Regions from separate parts of the Butyrivibrio sp. WCE2006 genome, predicted to be linked through region 2. Evidence: riboswitches for the same ligand, from Rfam matches in the RefSeq annotation. Region 2 holds a riboswitch; the other holds the start of a gene.
What was found. A riboswitch is a leader RNA that binds a small molecule or an ion and turns the genes downstream of it on or off. The one in region 2 is predicted to bind FMN.

Region 1: it holds a riboswitch for FMN, as region 2 does, so the genes downstream of both, T501_RS06365 (ECF transporter S component) here and ribD (bifunctional diaminohydroxyphosphoribosylaminopyrimidine deaminase/5-amino-6-(5-phosphoribosylamino)uracil reductase RibD) in region 2, are expected to answer to the same signal.

The regions. Positions count from the first base shown of each region.
Region 1 is NZ_JNKH01000006.1:161,084-167,666, reverse strand. It holds gene T501_RS06385 (DUF6715 family protein) at 1-40, opposite strand, end outside; gene T501_RS06380 (ribonuclease Z) at 69-992, opposite strand; gene tsaB (tRNA (adenosine(37)-N6)-threonylcarbamoyltransferase complex dimerization subunit type 1 TsaB) at 985-2,226, opposite strand; gene tsaE (tRNA (adenosine(37)-N6)-threonylcarbamoyltransferase complex ATPase subunit type 1 TsaE) at 2,230-2,667, opposite strand; FMN riboswitch at 2,763-2,970, shown strand; gene T501_RS06365 (ECF transporter S component) at 3,075-3,842, shown strand; gene T501_RS06360 (HD-GYP domain-containing protein) at 3,977-5,053, shown strand; gene T501_RS06355 (UDP-N-acetylglucosamine 1-carboxyvinyltransferase) at 5,593-6,583, opposite strand, start outside.
Region 2 is NZ_JNKH01000011.1:9,110-15,692, forward strand. It holds gene ilvD (dihydroxy-acid dehydratase) at 1-636, shown strand, start outside; gene ribH (6,7-dimethyl-8-ribityllumazine synthase) at 699-1,163, opposite strand; gene T501_RS09200 (bifunctional 3,4-dihydroxy-2-butanone-4-phosphate synthase/GTP cyclohydrolase II) at 1,168-2,364, opposite strand; gene ribE (riboflavin synthase) at 2,390-3,025, opposite strand; gene ribD (bifunctional diaminohydroxyphosphoribosylaminopyrimidine deaminase/5-amino-6-(5-phosphoribosylamino)uracil reductase RibD) at 3,025-4,113, opposite strand; FMN riboswitch at 4,465-4,579, opposite strand; gene T501_RS09220 (GntR family transcriptional regulator) at 4,756-5,130, shown strand; gene T501_RS09225 (ATP-binding cassette domain-containing protein) at 5,209-6,141, shown strand; gene T501_RS09230 (hypothetical protein) at 6,138-6,583, shown strand, end outside.

The DNA of each region.
Region 1 (6,583 bases), on a different contig from region 2:
ACACGGTTTTAAAAATACTATTCTTCGTAGACTCGTCCATAATTCCTCCTCAAAAGAAATATGATCTGTTATTCGTCTTCAAATTTTAATGTGATATTTCTACCGTCCTTGGCTGCAATTGATTTAGAAAAAATATCCTTTACTTTAGGGAGATATTCCTTTGGATTAACAAGTGACGGACTGTAATGTGTAAGCCACATTTCTTTAACGTTTGCCTTCTTTGCAAGTTCAGCAGCTTCATACATTGTCATATGTTTGTTTTCTTTTGCTTTCTGCAGTTTTTCAGGTTCTCCGTACATTCCTTCACAGATAAATAAATCTGAATTTTCGGCATATTTAATTATACTGTCGGTGGGCCTTGTATCTGTGACATATGTCAGATGTATGCCCTTCCTTGCCTCTCCAAGAACCATATCCGGTGTGAAGATTCTGCCATCCTCAGTATGTATAATCTCGCCTTTTTGCAAAGGATTCCAGTATTTCTGTTCTATATTGTTTGCTTTGGCAGCTTCGACGTTAAATTTTCCAATCCTGTCCAGCTGCATGGAGTATCCATAACATGTAATGTTATGATTTACCTTGAATGCATTGATTTTAAATTCCGGCATATCAGGTATTATGATCTGGTCACTATCGCTATTGATCTCGTGATATTCAATAGGGAAAGGAAGTTCCGGCGCGATTGTCCTCAGCGCTTTAACTACACGTTCAAGCCCTTTGGGTCCTACGACCAGAAGTGGTTCTGTTCTTTCGGCATTGCCCATAGTAAGAAGCATTCCGGGTAATCCGGAAATATGATCTGCATGATAATGTGTAAAACAGATCATATCTATGGGTTTAGGACTCCATCCGCTTTTCTTTAAGGCTATCTGTGTCCCTTCTCCGCAATCAATTAAAAAGCTCTTTCCGTTATAACGGACCATCAGAGCTGTAAGGTATCTGTTTGGCAGTGGCATCATGCCGCCAGTTCCAAGTAGACATACATCAATCATTCGTTTTATTTCTCTTCCAATATATTATAGCATCGTCCTTCGGATCATCATAAAATCCAGGTCTGGTCCCCTCATTCACAAAACCAAGTTTTTCATACAGCCCTATTGCCGGTGCATTTCCTGCTCTGACTTCAAGAGTAAAGTTCTCGCATCCTATAGCTTTTCCTCTAAGCAGTAGTTTTTCAAGCATCATAGAGGCGATTCCTGCTCCCCTGCATTCCTGGGATACAGACACATTTGTAATTTCTCCGTCTCCCTGGATGTTTTGCACGCCGCATAATCCTACTACATTTCCCACCTTTTCTGCAACAAGATAAACCGTGTCATCCCGTGTACTTGCTTCAAGTATTTGTTTTTCAGTCCATGCTTCTTTACCGAGGTTGGCTTTTTCCAGTTCTGCAGCGTACGTTATATCCTCTGCCCTAAGGTCTCTTATGTAAATGGATTCACTTTTACTCTTTTTTTCCAGCTTAGTTGAATCTTCAGAGGATGATTTCATTGCAGATTTTTTCTCTGCAGCTTCACGCTCAGCCTGGGAGGCTCTCAAATATTCAGGAGAAAAGCTGTCAGCATCTACTGTTTTGCCTTCACGAAGGTATATTTCCGCCAGAGAAGCCAACGCTGAAGCTCTCTGTCTGTTCATATGAGCAGGCGCAAGGATATAGTTGACTGTCAACAGTTTTTCAATCTTATCCCTATAAACCGGTACTCCATCACCAAGAAGCACAACCGTTTTGCCAAGCATGTTAAGTTCACCTGCTATGTTCTCAACAGACATTGCACTCTGAGGTTTTATTGTTTTCATAGAAAAATAGATTTCACTATGCTTTTCGTTTTCCTTTTCAGGGACAAAAGTATATATGCCTGTGTAAACCTGGATTCTTCTGGCATCCATCATTGGACATATAACGAGTTCATTACCATAAAACTGATATGCCATTGCATCAAGGGTTGGCACGGCAATCAGTGGTTTATCCATGGCGAGGCATAGTCCTTTAGCTGTTGCGCAACCTATTCTAAGTCCTGTAAATGATCCGGGTCCCGCTGCAATCGCAATAGCATCAATTGTATTTAAATCAAGTGCTATACGTTTTTTAATTTCGTCCATCATAGGAAGTAAAAGCTCTGAATGCGTAATCTTATGCTGTATGGAAAACTCCGATAACAGTTTGTCATCCTCCATAACAGCCACACTGCAAACAAGGCCCGATGTATCTAATGCAAGTATTCTCATTTTCTATCTCTCAATCGTTCTTAATGTTATTCGGCGATAATCTGTTCCTTTCTTCAGATCTTTTTCAATTATTATCTCCATATATTTTTCAGGAAGGATTTCCTCTATCAGATTTGCCCATTCAATGAAGCATATTCCTTTTCCGTAGAAATAGTCCTCATATCCTATCTCATCCATTTCACTCACATCGCCTATTCTGTAAACATCGAAATGATAAAATGGTATCCTCCCCTCATCATAAACCTGAAGTATCGTAAAGGTAGGACTGTTTACAGGTCCTTCAATTCCAAGACCTGCTGCCACTCCCTGAGTTAATACGGTTTTACCCACACCAAGATCCCCGATCAGTGTATATACCGATCCGGGCGCAGCAGTCTCTCCAATTCTTTTTCCAAATGCGAAGGTTTCCTCCGCTGAGTATGTTTCTAATATAGTATTCATATAATCAGAATATTCCAGCCATCCAAAAAATGCAAGTCGGGAGCCAAAAAGGTATTGACGTGTTCACTTTCTGCTATATAATGATGACATAAAAATATAATCTTCGGGGCAGGGTGTAATTCCCTACCGGCGGTAACTGAGAAGCTTTTTATTTTGTATGTCAGCTTAATCATTCATTAATGACATCGAAACAGAAATGTTTTGCTGATAATCTGCTTGCATCAGAAGTCCGCGAACCGTTTTTACGGCCGATTTGGTGAGATTCCAAAACCGACAGTATAGTCTGGATGATAGAAGATGTCGTTTTATTTTGTCCCGAATCAACATCTATGTTGATTCTTTTTTATTAATAGAGCGTACGTAATCTAATCATAATCCTCCCCGACATTAATCTGGAGGAAAAAACCATGAAAAACAATTTATTAGCTTCAATCGCAGAAAACACTCTTCTTGTAGCGATTTTTCTCATGCTTATCGTTGCCATGTTTATAGCAGCAAGAATTGCAGAGAACTATGTATCTAAAAAAACCGGTGACTCTTCAGGCACAATGAGTACCAGAAAACTTGTCATCATCGGCATCTTTTCAGCAATTTCAGCAGTGCTCATGCTCTTTGAAATTCCGATGCCTTTTGCACCAAGCTTCTACAAGCTGGATATCTCAGATCTTCCGGCAGTGATCGCAGGTTTTGCTTTTGGCCCCATGACCGGTGTTATGATTGAATTTATAAAAATCCTTCTCAATCTTGTACTTAACGGAACACAGACAGCATTTATCGGTGAGTTGGCAAATTTTGTTGTTGGATGCAGCTATGTACTTCCCGCTTCAATCATTTATATTTTCAAAAAGAACCGCCAGACAGCATTTATTTCATGCCTGGTAGCAACTATGATCATCACAATAGTAGGAAGCTCTCTCAACGCATTCTATCTTCTTCCTGCTTTTGCCAAGCTTTATGGAATGCCACTTGATGCACTTATTGGAATGGGAACAGCCATTAATCCGGCTATAAACAATCTGTTTACATTTGTGCTTTTCGCTGTTGCTCCCATTAACCTTATTAAAGGTGGCGTACTTAGTGCAATTACAGCTCTGGTTTATAAAAAGCTCAGTCCAGTGCTCAAGAATTCAGAACTGGCATCTCACAGAAAAATTCAGACAGGAACAGAAGCTTAAACCTGCAATTTATATATTATTTATTGTTTTTTAATAGCATGAAAATGGCGTCTTTATTGACTTTTATACTAGCGAACCCTAAGATTAATTTGTATTTACGTTCACTAAAAAACAGTCAATGAGGCGCCTTCTTTATGAAAAGGTTGATTACAAAAAAACTTGTTCCGGGCATGGTTTTATCTGATAACATATATGCCCATGATAATAATCAATTGATCTTACCAAAAGAATATGTTCTGGATAATCAAGCCATCACAAAGTTGACCTTTTATTCTATACAAAGTGTGCTTGTTGAAGATTCTTCAGAAGATTTGATTGATTCTTTTGATAATAGCAAATCCTATGCAGCCAGTCTCAGACAGACTGCTGAATTCATTGAGTTCAAAAAGGACTTTGAGGATTGCGCATCCAAATTCAAATCCGGTATAGAAGACTTAATAAACGATAAAGAGAAGTTTGATATTGATTCCATCATTTCTCCAATTTATGCATTACTGCACAAAGGGAGCAGCTCCTCAAATCTTTTCGACATGATTCATAATCTCCGCTGTTACGATGATGCAACTTATGTACATTGTATAAGCGTAGCCATGATATGTAACATTTTAGGTCAATGGCTTAAAATGAGCGAAGAGGACATTTTGATCCTGACAGAGGCAGGTCTTCTTCATGATATAGGAAAACTTCTAATTCCAAATGAAATAATAACCAAACCATCAGTTTTATCTTCTGATGAGTACTCTGTGGTTCAGACCCACCCCTCTCAGGGGTATATGATCCTTACCGATCTGAATCTGAGTGACCATGTGAAAAATTCCGCGCTTATGCATCATGAACGGTGCGATGGCACAGGATATCCTGCTCATCTTCGCGGGCCTCAGATAGATTATTTCGCAAAATGTGTGGCCATCGCAGATGTTTACGATGCCATGACCTCTGCCCGTGTATACAGGGATTCACTTTGTCCCTTTATAGCAATTGAAATGTTTGAAAATGAAGGGCTTCAGAAGTATGACACAAATGCTATAATGACATTTCTTCAGAATATCGTTAATACATACTTATTAAACCGCGTGAAATTAAGCGATGGCCGTGAAGGAGAAATCATATTTATAAATCGCGCTCATCTCAGCAGGCCTACAATAAAAATCAATGATGAATATCTTGATCTTACGCAGCATCCTGATCTATACATAGAAAAAATACTGTAACTGTAGCTTATAGGCATATTCCTTTTATTATGGATCTTCCCTAAAACCTATTTATAAGTTAGCATGAAAAAGACTTACTAGTGCTGCTGTCATTAAATACCTCGACTTTTTACGAAGTATAAATTGTTCTTCTGCAAGGCGGAGGAATGAGTCGTACCGGGCGGTACGGCGATTGACGACAACGCAGCAGAAGACAATTTAGACAAGTAATAAAGTCGATTTATTTGATGACAGTAGCACTAGTGCTCTGCTCAAACAAACTCCACCAAGTCCGAAAATATTATACTTATCGGAGTTACATAGTTCTCTCGAAGCTTGTGAAAAACTCAATGGTTTTTCTACTAAAATAAGAATTTTGCTTGCAAAATTCTCGCGCCGAGCGCGGTTGCTTCAAGCAACATATTCCTATCGCGCGAGTGCGCATCCTCACGGAGTGTTTTTATCTTATAGGAAATCCGGAGGAATTTCCTGTAAGATAAAAAAAGAATCACTGTAAGCTACAGCGATTCTTTTTGTTTATATTCATGTTTGTATTTATGTTATGCAAACTTTAATTTGAATTTCTGAAGTTCTCTGTCAGAATCTATCTTTTGAATCTGAGCTCCAAGTTCTCTGAGTTTTACATCAAAGTCCTCATAACCTCTCTCGATATATTTGATATCTTCCACAGTAGTAAATCCCTCAGCTGTAAGTCCTGCTATTACAAGGGCTGCTCCGGCACGTAAATCCGGTGCTGCTACTTCTGCACCTGTATATTGATCAACGCCTTCAATAATTGCAGTACTTCCCTCAACTTTGATGCTGGCTCCCATTCTGGTAAGCTCATCAACGTATTTAAAGCGATTCTCAAAGAGCGATTCTGTTACAAGACTTATACCACTTGCAAGTCCGAGTACAACAGTAATCTGCGGCTGCATATCCGTAGGATATCCCGGATATGGAAGTGTCTTTACATGGACATTCTTCATTCTCTTAGTTGCTACGACTCTGACTGCATCATCAGATTCGAGAACCTGACATCCCATCTCAGTGAGCTTGGCACTTATTGATTCCAAATGCTTGGGTATTACATTTTTGATAGTGACATCACCCTTAGTAGCAGCTGCAGCCATCATAAATGTTCCTGCCTCTATCTGATCAGGAATTATCGTGTACTCTGTCCCGTGCAGCCTCTCAACACCTCTAATACGTATTATGTCAGTACCGGCACCTTTAATGTCAGCACCCATACTATTTAAGAAGTTGGCAAGGTCAACCACATGTGGTTCCTTGGCAGCATTCTCAATTATTGTTTTCCCTTCTGCCATAGAAGCTGCCATCATAATATTGATCGTAGCACCTACACTGGCTATATCGAGATAAATATGGTTAGCTACTAATCTGTCTGCTTGGGCACTTATAATTCCATGTTCTATTGAAACATTCGCGCCAAGAGCAGTAAATCCCTTTATATGCTGGTCGATAGGTCTGAGACCGATATTACATCCACCTGGAAGTACGACCTGCGCATTCTTGTATTTTCCAAGAAAA
Region 2 (6,583 bases):
GTGAAGATTTCAAAGGAGGATGTAATAAGGCCCTATGACAATGCGATAGGAACGGATGGAAGCATTGCAATCCTTAAAGGGAATCTTGCGCCTGAAGGGGCTGTTATAAAGCATACAGCCTGCCCTAAAGAGATGTTTAAGGCTATATTGACTGCAAGACCTTTCGACTCAGAAGAGGAATGCCTTGATGCAGTGCTTCACCACAGGGTTAATAAGTCAGATGCGGTATTTATCCGATATGAAGGCCCTAAGGGTAGTGGAATGCCTGAAATGTTCTACACATCCGAGGCAATTAGCTCTGATAAAGAGCTTGGTAAAACTATCGCACTTATTACGGATGGAAGATTCTCCGGTGCATCCACCGGTCCGGTGATCGGTCATTGCTCACCGGAGGCTGCAGATGGTGGTCCCATTGCACTTGTGGAAGAAGGAGACCTCATAGAACTGGACGTATTTGAGAGAAAGCTCAATATCATCGGTGTAAAAGGTGAACGCAAAACCGAGAAGGAAATTGAAGACATTCTTATTGAGAGAAAGAAAAACTGGAAACCCAAAGATATGAAATATAAAAAGGGTGTTTTGAAGCTCTTTAGTGAACATGCCGTAAGCCCAATGAAAGGGGCATATATGGAATGAATCACTAAAGCCGACTGCATTGGAAGATGGTGTTTATCTCACACCATCTCCTCCACTTTTTTTCAGTTCATTTCTCTTATGAGATTCACCATCTCTATGGCTCCCTGAGCACATTCAAAGCCCTTATTTCCAGCCTTTGTGCCTGCTCTCTCCACTGCCTGTTCAATGGTATCCGTGGTAAGAACTCCAAACATTACAGGAACTTCCGAATTCAGACTCACCTGCGCAATGCCCTTTGATACCTCAGAGCAAACGAAGTCATAGTGGGAGGTCGCTCCGCGGATTACTGCTCCAAGGCAGATTACAGCATCATATTTCTTGCTGTCAGCCATCTTTTTAGCAATAAGCGGAATCTCAAAAGCCCCGGGAACCCATGCCACCTCAATATCCTCTTCCTTTACATTTTCACGCTTAAGGCCATCAATTGCACCTCCAAGGAGCTTGGATGTGATAAACTCGTTGAACCTTGCCACAACAATGCCGACCTTAACGCCTTCTGATACCAGTTTTCCTTCATAGATTTTCATACAATTACACCTCCAGTAAGTGACCCATGCGGATCTTCTTTGTTTTTAGATAAAAAATGTCATAGCTGTTGGCTTTTATCTCAATCGGAACTCTTTTTGTAATCTCAATTCCATAATCCTCCAGCTGATAAACCTTGTCAGGATTATTCGTAAGCAGCTCCAGAGAATGAATTCCCATATCTCTCAAAATCTGAGCGCCTGTATAATATTCTCTAAGGTCTCCGGGGAAACCAAGGGCTATATTGGCATCAAGGGTATCCATTCCGCCATCCTGAAGCTTATAGGCTTTGAGCTTATTAACAAGGCCGATTCCTCTGCCCTCCTGTCTCATATACAAAAGCACTCCTCTGCCATTTTGGGCAATTGCCTTCATAGCAGCATCAAACTGCTGTCCGCAGTCACATCTAAGGGAGCCAAATACATCTCCTGTAAGGCACTCTGAGTGCACTCTGCAGAGGACATCTTTGCCGTCACTTATATCTCCGAGTACCAGTGCTACGTGATGCTCGCCGTTTAGCTTGTTGATATAGCAGTGCGCCGTGAATTCTCCATATTTTGTTGGCATTTTTGCAATCGCAACACACTCAACAAGTTTGTCGTATACCTTTCTATATTCCACCAGCTGAGGAATAGTAATAAAAGTGATTCCCATGCGCTCAGCAAGCTTTCTAAGGTCATCTCCTCTCATCATTGTGCCGTCATCTGCCATGATTTCACAGCAAAGACCACATTCCTTAAGTCCTGCAAGTTTCATGAGATCTACTGTCGCCTCAGTATGGCCGGGGCGCTCTATAACTCCGCCCTTTTTAGCAACAAGAGGAAACATGTGTCCGGGTCTTCTGAAATGCATAGGATTTACATCATCCTGCACGCAGCTTCTGGCTGTAAGTCCCCTCTCCGCAGCTGATATTCCGGTGGTTGTTCCTACATAATCAATTGAAGTCATGAAGGCTGTCTCATGATTATCAGTGTTATGACTTACCATAGGCGAAAGTGCGAGCTTTACTGATATTTCCTCACTCATTGGCATGCATATAAGCCCCTTTCCCACAGTTGCCATTAGATTAACGTTTTCTGTAGTCGCATATTCTGCTGCACAGATGAAATCTCCCTCATTTTCTCTGCCTTCGTCATCCATCACCAGGATAACATTTCCATTTTGTAAATCTTTTATCGCTTTTTCGATTAGTTCTTTTTCCATATATTCCCTTCCTTAAAGCAAGTAATCAATATCCGTTTGCCATCAGAAATTCTTTGGTCAGACCGCTTTTTTGCGCACCTTCAACAAATTTCTTTACATATTTACCGACTACATCATTTTCAAGATTAACAGTGTCTCCATTTTTTCTATGCCCTAACACCGTTTCCTTTAAGGTATGAGGTATTATTGACACTTTGAAGCTGTTACTTGTCACATCTGCAACGGTAAGGCTTATTCCATCAATAGCAACAGAGCCTTTTTCAACTATTCCGTCAAGAATCTTTTTGTCTGTACTTATTTCAAACCAGACAGCATTTCCATCCTGCCTTATACTCTTTATTTTTCCTGTTCCATCTATATGTCCGCTGACGATATGGCCTCCGAACCTTCCATTTGCAGGCATCGCCCTCTCAAGGTTGACAAAGCTCCCACTAACCAGCGCTCCAAGCCCTGATCTGGAGAAGGTTTCATTCATAACATCCGCTACAAAATAGCCGTTGCCATGATCAACTACCGTCAGACAAACTCCATTGACAGCAATACTGTCTCCCAAATGAATGTCATCAAGTATTTTGTTGCAACCGATAAAAATCTGCTGTTCCTTACTTCCTCTGGTTATTCTCTGAACTTTTCCAAGCTCTTCCACAATACCTGTAAACACTAGTAAATCACCTCGTTTTCTATAACAAGATCATTTCCGCACCAGCTGCTATTAACAGGATTCAGCTTTATGGCATTTCCTATGTCGCTAATGCCTACACCTTCAACAGGAGATTTGCTTCTTCCTCCAAATATCTTTGGCGCCATGTGGATGTGAACCTCATCGACTATCCTGCTCTCAAGTGCGCTGAAGTTCACGGTTCCACCGCCTTCAAGTAAGACACTGTCGATGCCGATTTTTCCAATTTCCTTCATAAGGTAATTCAGATCTATTCCATTCTTTCCCTGAGGAACCCTTAAAACTCTGCATCCACGCTTCTCATACTCTGCGATTTTGACATCATCCTCTGATGAAGTCGCAATGATTGTCTCCCCCTCATTTGCAGTTTTTACAACAACAGAATCAAACGGTGTTCTGAGATTTGAATCACAGATGATCCTTACAGGATCTTTTGAAGGCTCGTCAAGTCTGCAGTTAAGGCTTGGATCATCAGCTATAACCGTAGATACACCAACCATTATTCCTGAGAGATTTTTCCTTAGCCTGTGTACATTTTCTCTTGCTTCATCCCCGGTTATCCATTTGGACTCTCCTGAGGTAGTGGCAATCTTGCCATCCGCAGTCATGGCATACTTCATAACCACGTACGGAAGCTTTGTAGTCATATATTTGTTGAAAACGCGGTTAAGTCTTCTGCATTCTTTTTCAAGAACTCCCACTTCTACTCTGATTCCGTTATCAGCAAGGATTTTAGCGCCTTTCCCTGCTACAAGTGGGTTCACATCAAGCGTTCCTATAACTACTCTGGATATCCCGCTTTCAATAATTGCCTCTGTACAAGGCGGTGTTTTTCCATAGTGACAGCAGGGCTCCAAAGTAACGTATATTGTGGCGCCTTTTGGCGATTCCTTGCAGTTTTTAAGGGCATTTCTCTCAGCGTGTAGACCGCCGTACTGTTCATGGTAGCCTTCACCTATGATTTTCCCGTTTTTCACAATTACAGCTCCTACCATTGGATTAGGATTAACAAATCCTGCGCCCTTTTTTGCAAGTGTAAGAGCTCGTTCCATGAAGCTTTTGTCTTCCATTTCTCCTCCTTTTCCTTACTTCATGCTCCACCAGCAAATGGACTTGCATGACTCGCACTAAGTTGCAAATAGCTCAGTGCAGAACAAAGAGTCGTTCGCAATTCTTTGCGCGCTGGTGCGCGCAAGCTTTAGCTTGCAAAATTCATCTGCGCACCAGTCGCATCCATAGCGGAGCGCTTTTTATTCAATAGGAAATCCGAAGGAATTTCTATTGAATAAAATAAGCCCCGGAAATAACTCCGGGGCAAACATGTTATATAAAACAAAAAACTCTGAGATATACAATCTCAGAGCAAATGTTCCTGGATTCCCGTTTTTATTCAGAAAAATTGGAATCAATACAAATATAACACTAATCTTCTTCCATCCAGACTATACTGTCGGCTTCGGAATCACACCGAATCTTGCCTTACGGCTCGTGGGCTATACCACCGGTAGGGACTTGCACCCTGCCCTGAAGATGCTATTCAATTGTGTACATGATACATCACAGCACCGCGTCAGTCAACTAAATTTTTTATTCACGCCATGACACGAGCCAGAGGGGATTTGACAAAAAAGATGTTGACACGGGTGTGTTATAGTTGTATATATAACACATGAACAGTTATATGTAACAATGTTTTGCTATCAGGAGGAAAAATGAAAATATTGCAATCGTCGGGAGTCCCGATTTATCAACAGATTGCTGATAGCTTCAGGACCGACATACTTGAAGGTAAGCTGCAACAGGGAGAGTATCTGCCTTCCATACGCGGACTTGCCAAGGACCTTAAGATTAGTGTTATCACTACTCTTAAGGCATACGAGCAGTTGGAACAGGAGGGGCTTGTTACAGCGGTTCAGGGCAAGGGATATTATGTTAATGCCCAGGACACACAAATGCTCATGGAGCAGCACCGGCGCAAGGTTGAGGATGCTTTATTAAGCGCAATCTACTCAGCCAAGCTCGCAGGTATGACTCAGGAAGAGCTTGTTGACACATTACAGACGCTATTGAGACTGGATGTTATGTGAAATCAATCATGCAAACATTATACTGACCTAAGGAATCAACGCAAACGATACTCCTTAGGACATTTGGAGGGATGAATTATGGAATGCAACTATGTTTTAGAGGGACAAAACATCATTAAGAAGTATAAGAATTTCACTTTGGATATTGAGAATCTGCAGATTCCCAAGGGCTTTGCCACAGCGCTCATAGGCGAGAACGGAGCCGGCAAAACTACCCTTCTTGATATCCTTGCCGGAATAAAGCTTGATTACAAAGGTAATTTAAAGTTTTTCGGACAGTACAATGATAAAGACAGAGAGAAGGATTCTGCTGTAAAAAGCAGAATCGGTTATACAGGAACAAATAATTATTTCTTCCCGCATTGGACTTTAAATCAGGTAGAAGATCTCCAGGAACTGCTGTTTGACAATTTTCACATTGACAGATACAGACAATTATGCAGAGAACTTGCACTCTACACCGGTGCTTCTTTTGAAAAGAACAGGAAGGTCAGCAGCCTCTCTGATGGTAACAGAGTTAAGCTGATGCTTGCCGGAGTCCTTGCAAGAGACACCGATCTTCTTCTTTTGGATGAGCCTGCATCTCCTCTTGATCCTCTTATGAGAGACAAGCTCTGCAACATGCTCAGAGACTATCTTAACGAGAACGAGGGTGAAAAGAGTGTACTGTTCTCCACCCATAACATCACTGATATGGAGAGCATCACCGACTACGTAATAATAGTTGAACAGGGAAAAATCGTAGAGCAGGGATTTGTTGAGGATCTTAAAGAAAAATATATCGTTGTAAAGGGTGAGAAAAAAGACGAAAGCTACGCTTCCAGGATCATCCAGAACATTTCCTCAAGCTCCTTTGGATTTGAAGGAATCTGCCTGTCAGATGATCTCGATAAGCTTTCAGGCATAGATATCGCTGTTGAGAGGCCGACGCTTTCTCAGATTTCAGTACATGTCATGAAAAAATACTCTATCCTTGGGAAAAACGATGTTGATAAGAGGGCCGCATCATGATCCAGACAATAAAAACTTACAATCTATTTCATAGCATATGGGATAAGCTTATTTTTGGATTTGCTGTTCCTGTGGTGATTATACTGTTTCACGCTCTGGTCTCTTTAGAATTAGCGGAGATGACAATTACCTTTACGGTTGTACATACAATGTATTCAGAGGTCATGAGGGATTATTTTATCTTTAACGGTATTTATTCCAGGGACTCACATCATTTAATCCTAAGAAGCTCCTACAATGGAAAAAAGCTCTTTTTAAGAGGTATCATGAGTGAGCATATGCGAAGCCTTATCCACTTATTCGCAGTTGTTATGATATGCACCGTTATAACATCAATTCTAAATAAGCCTGATTTGTATTACATTCCGGTGAACGTGATCATAACACTTACTGCATATGCTCTTTATACTATATCAATAAATATAGTTCGATATTTTGATAA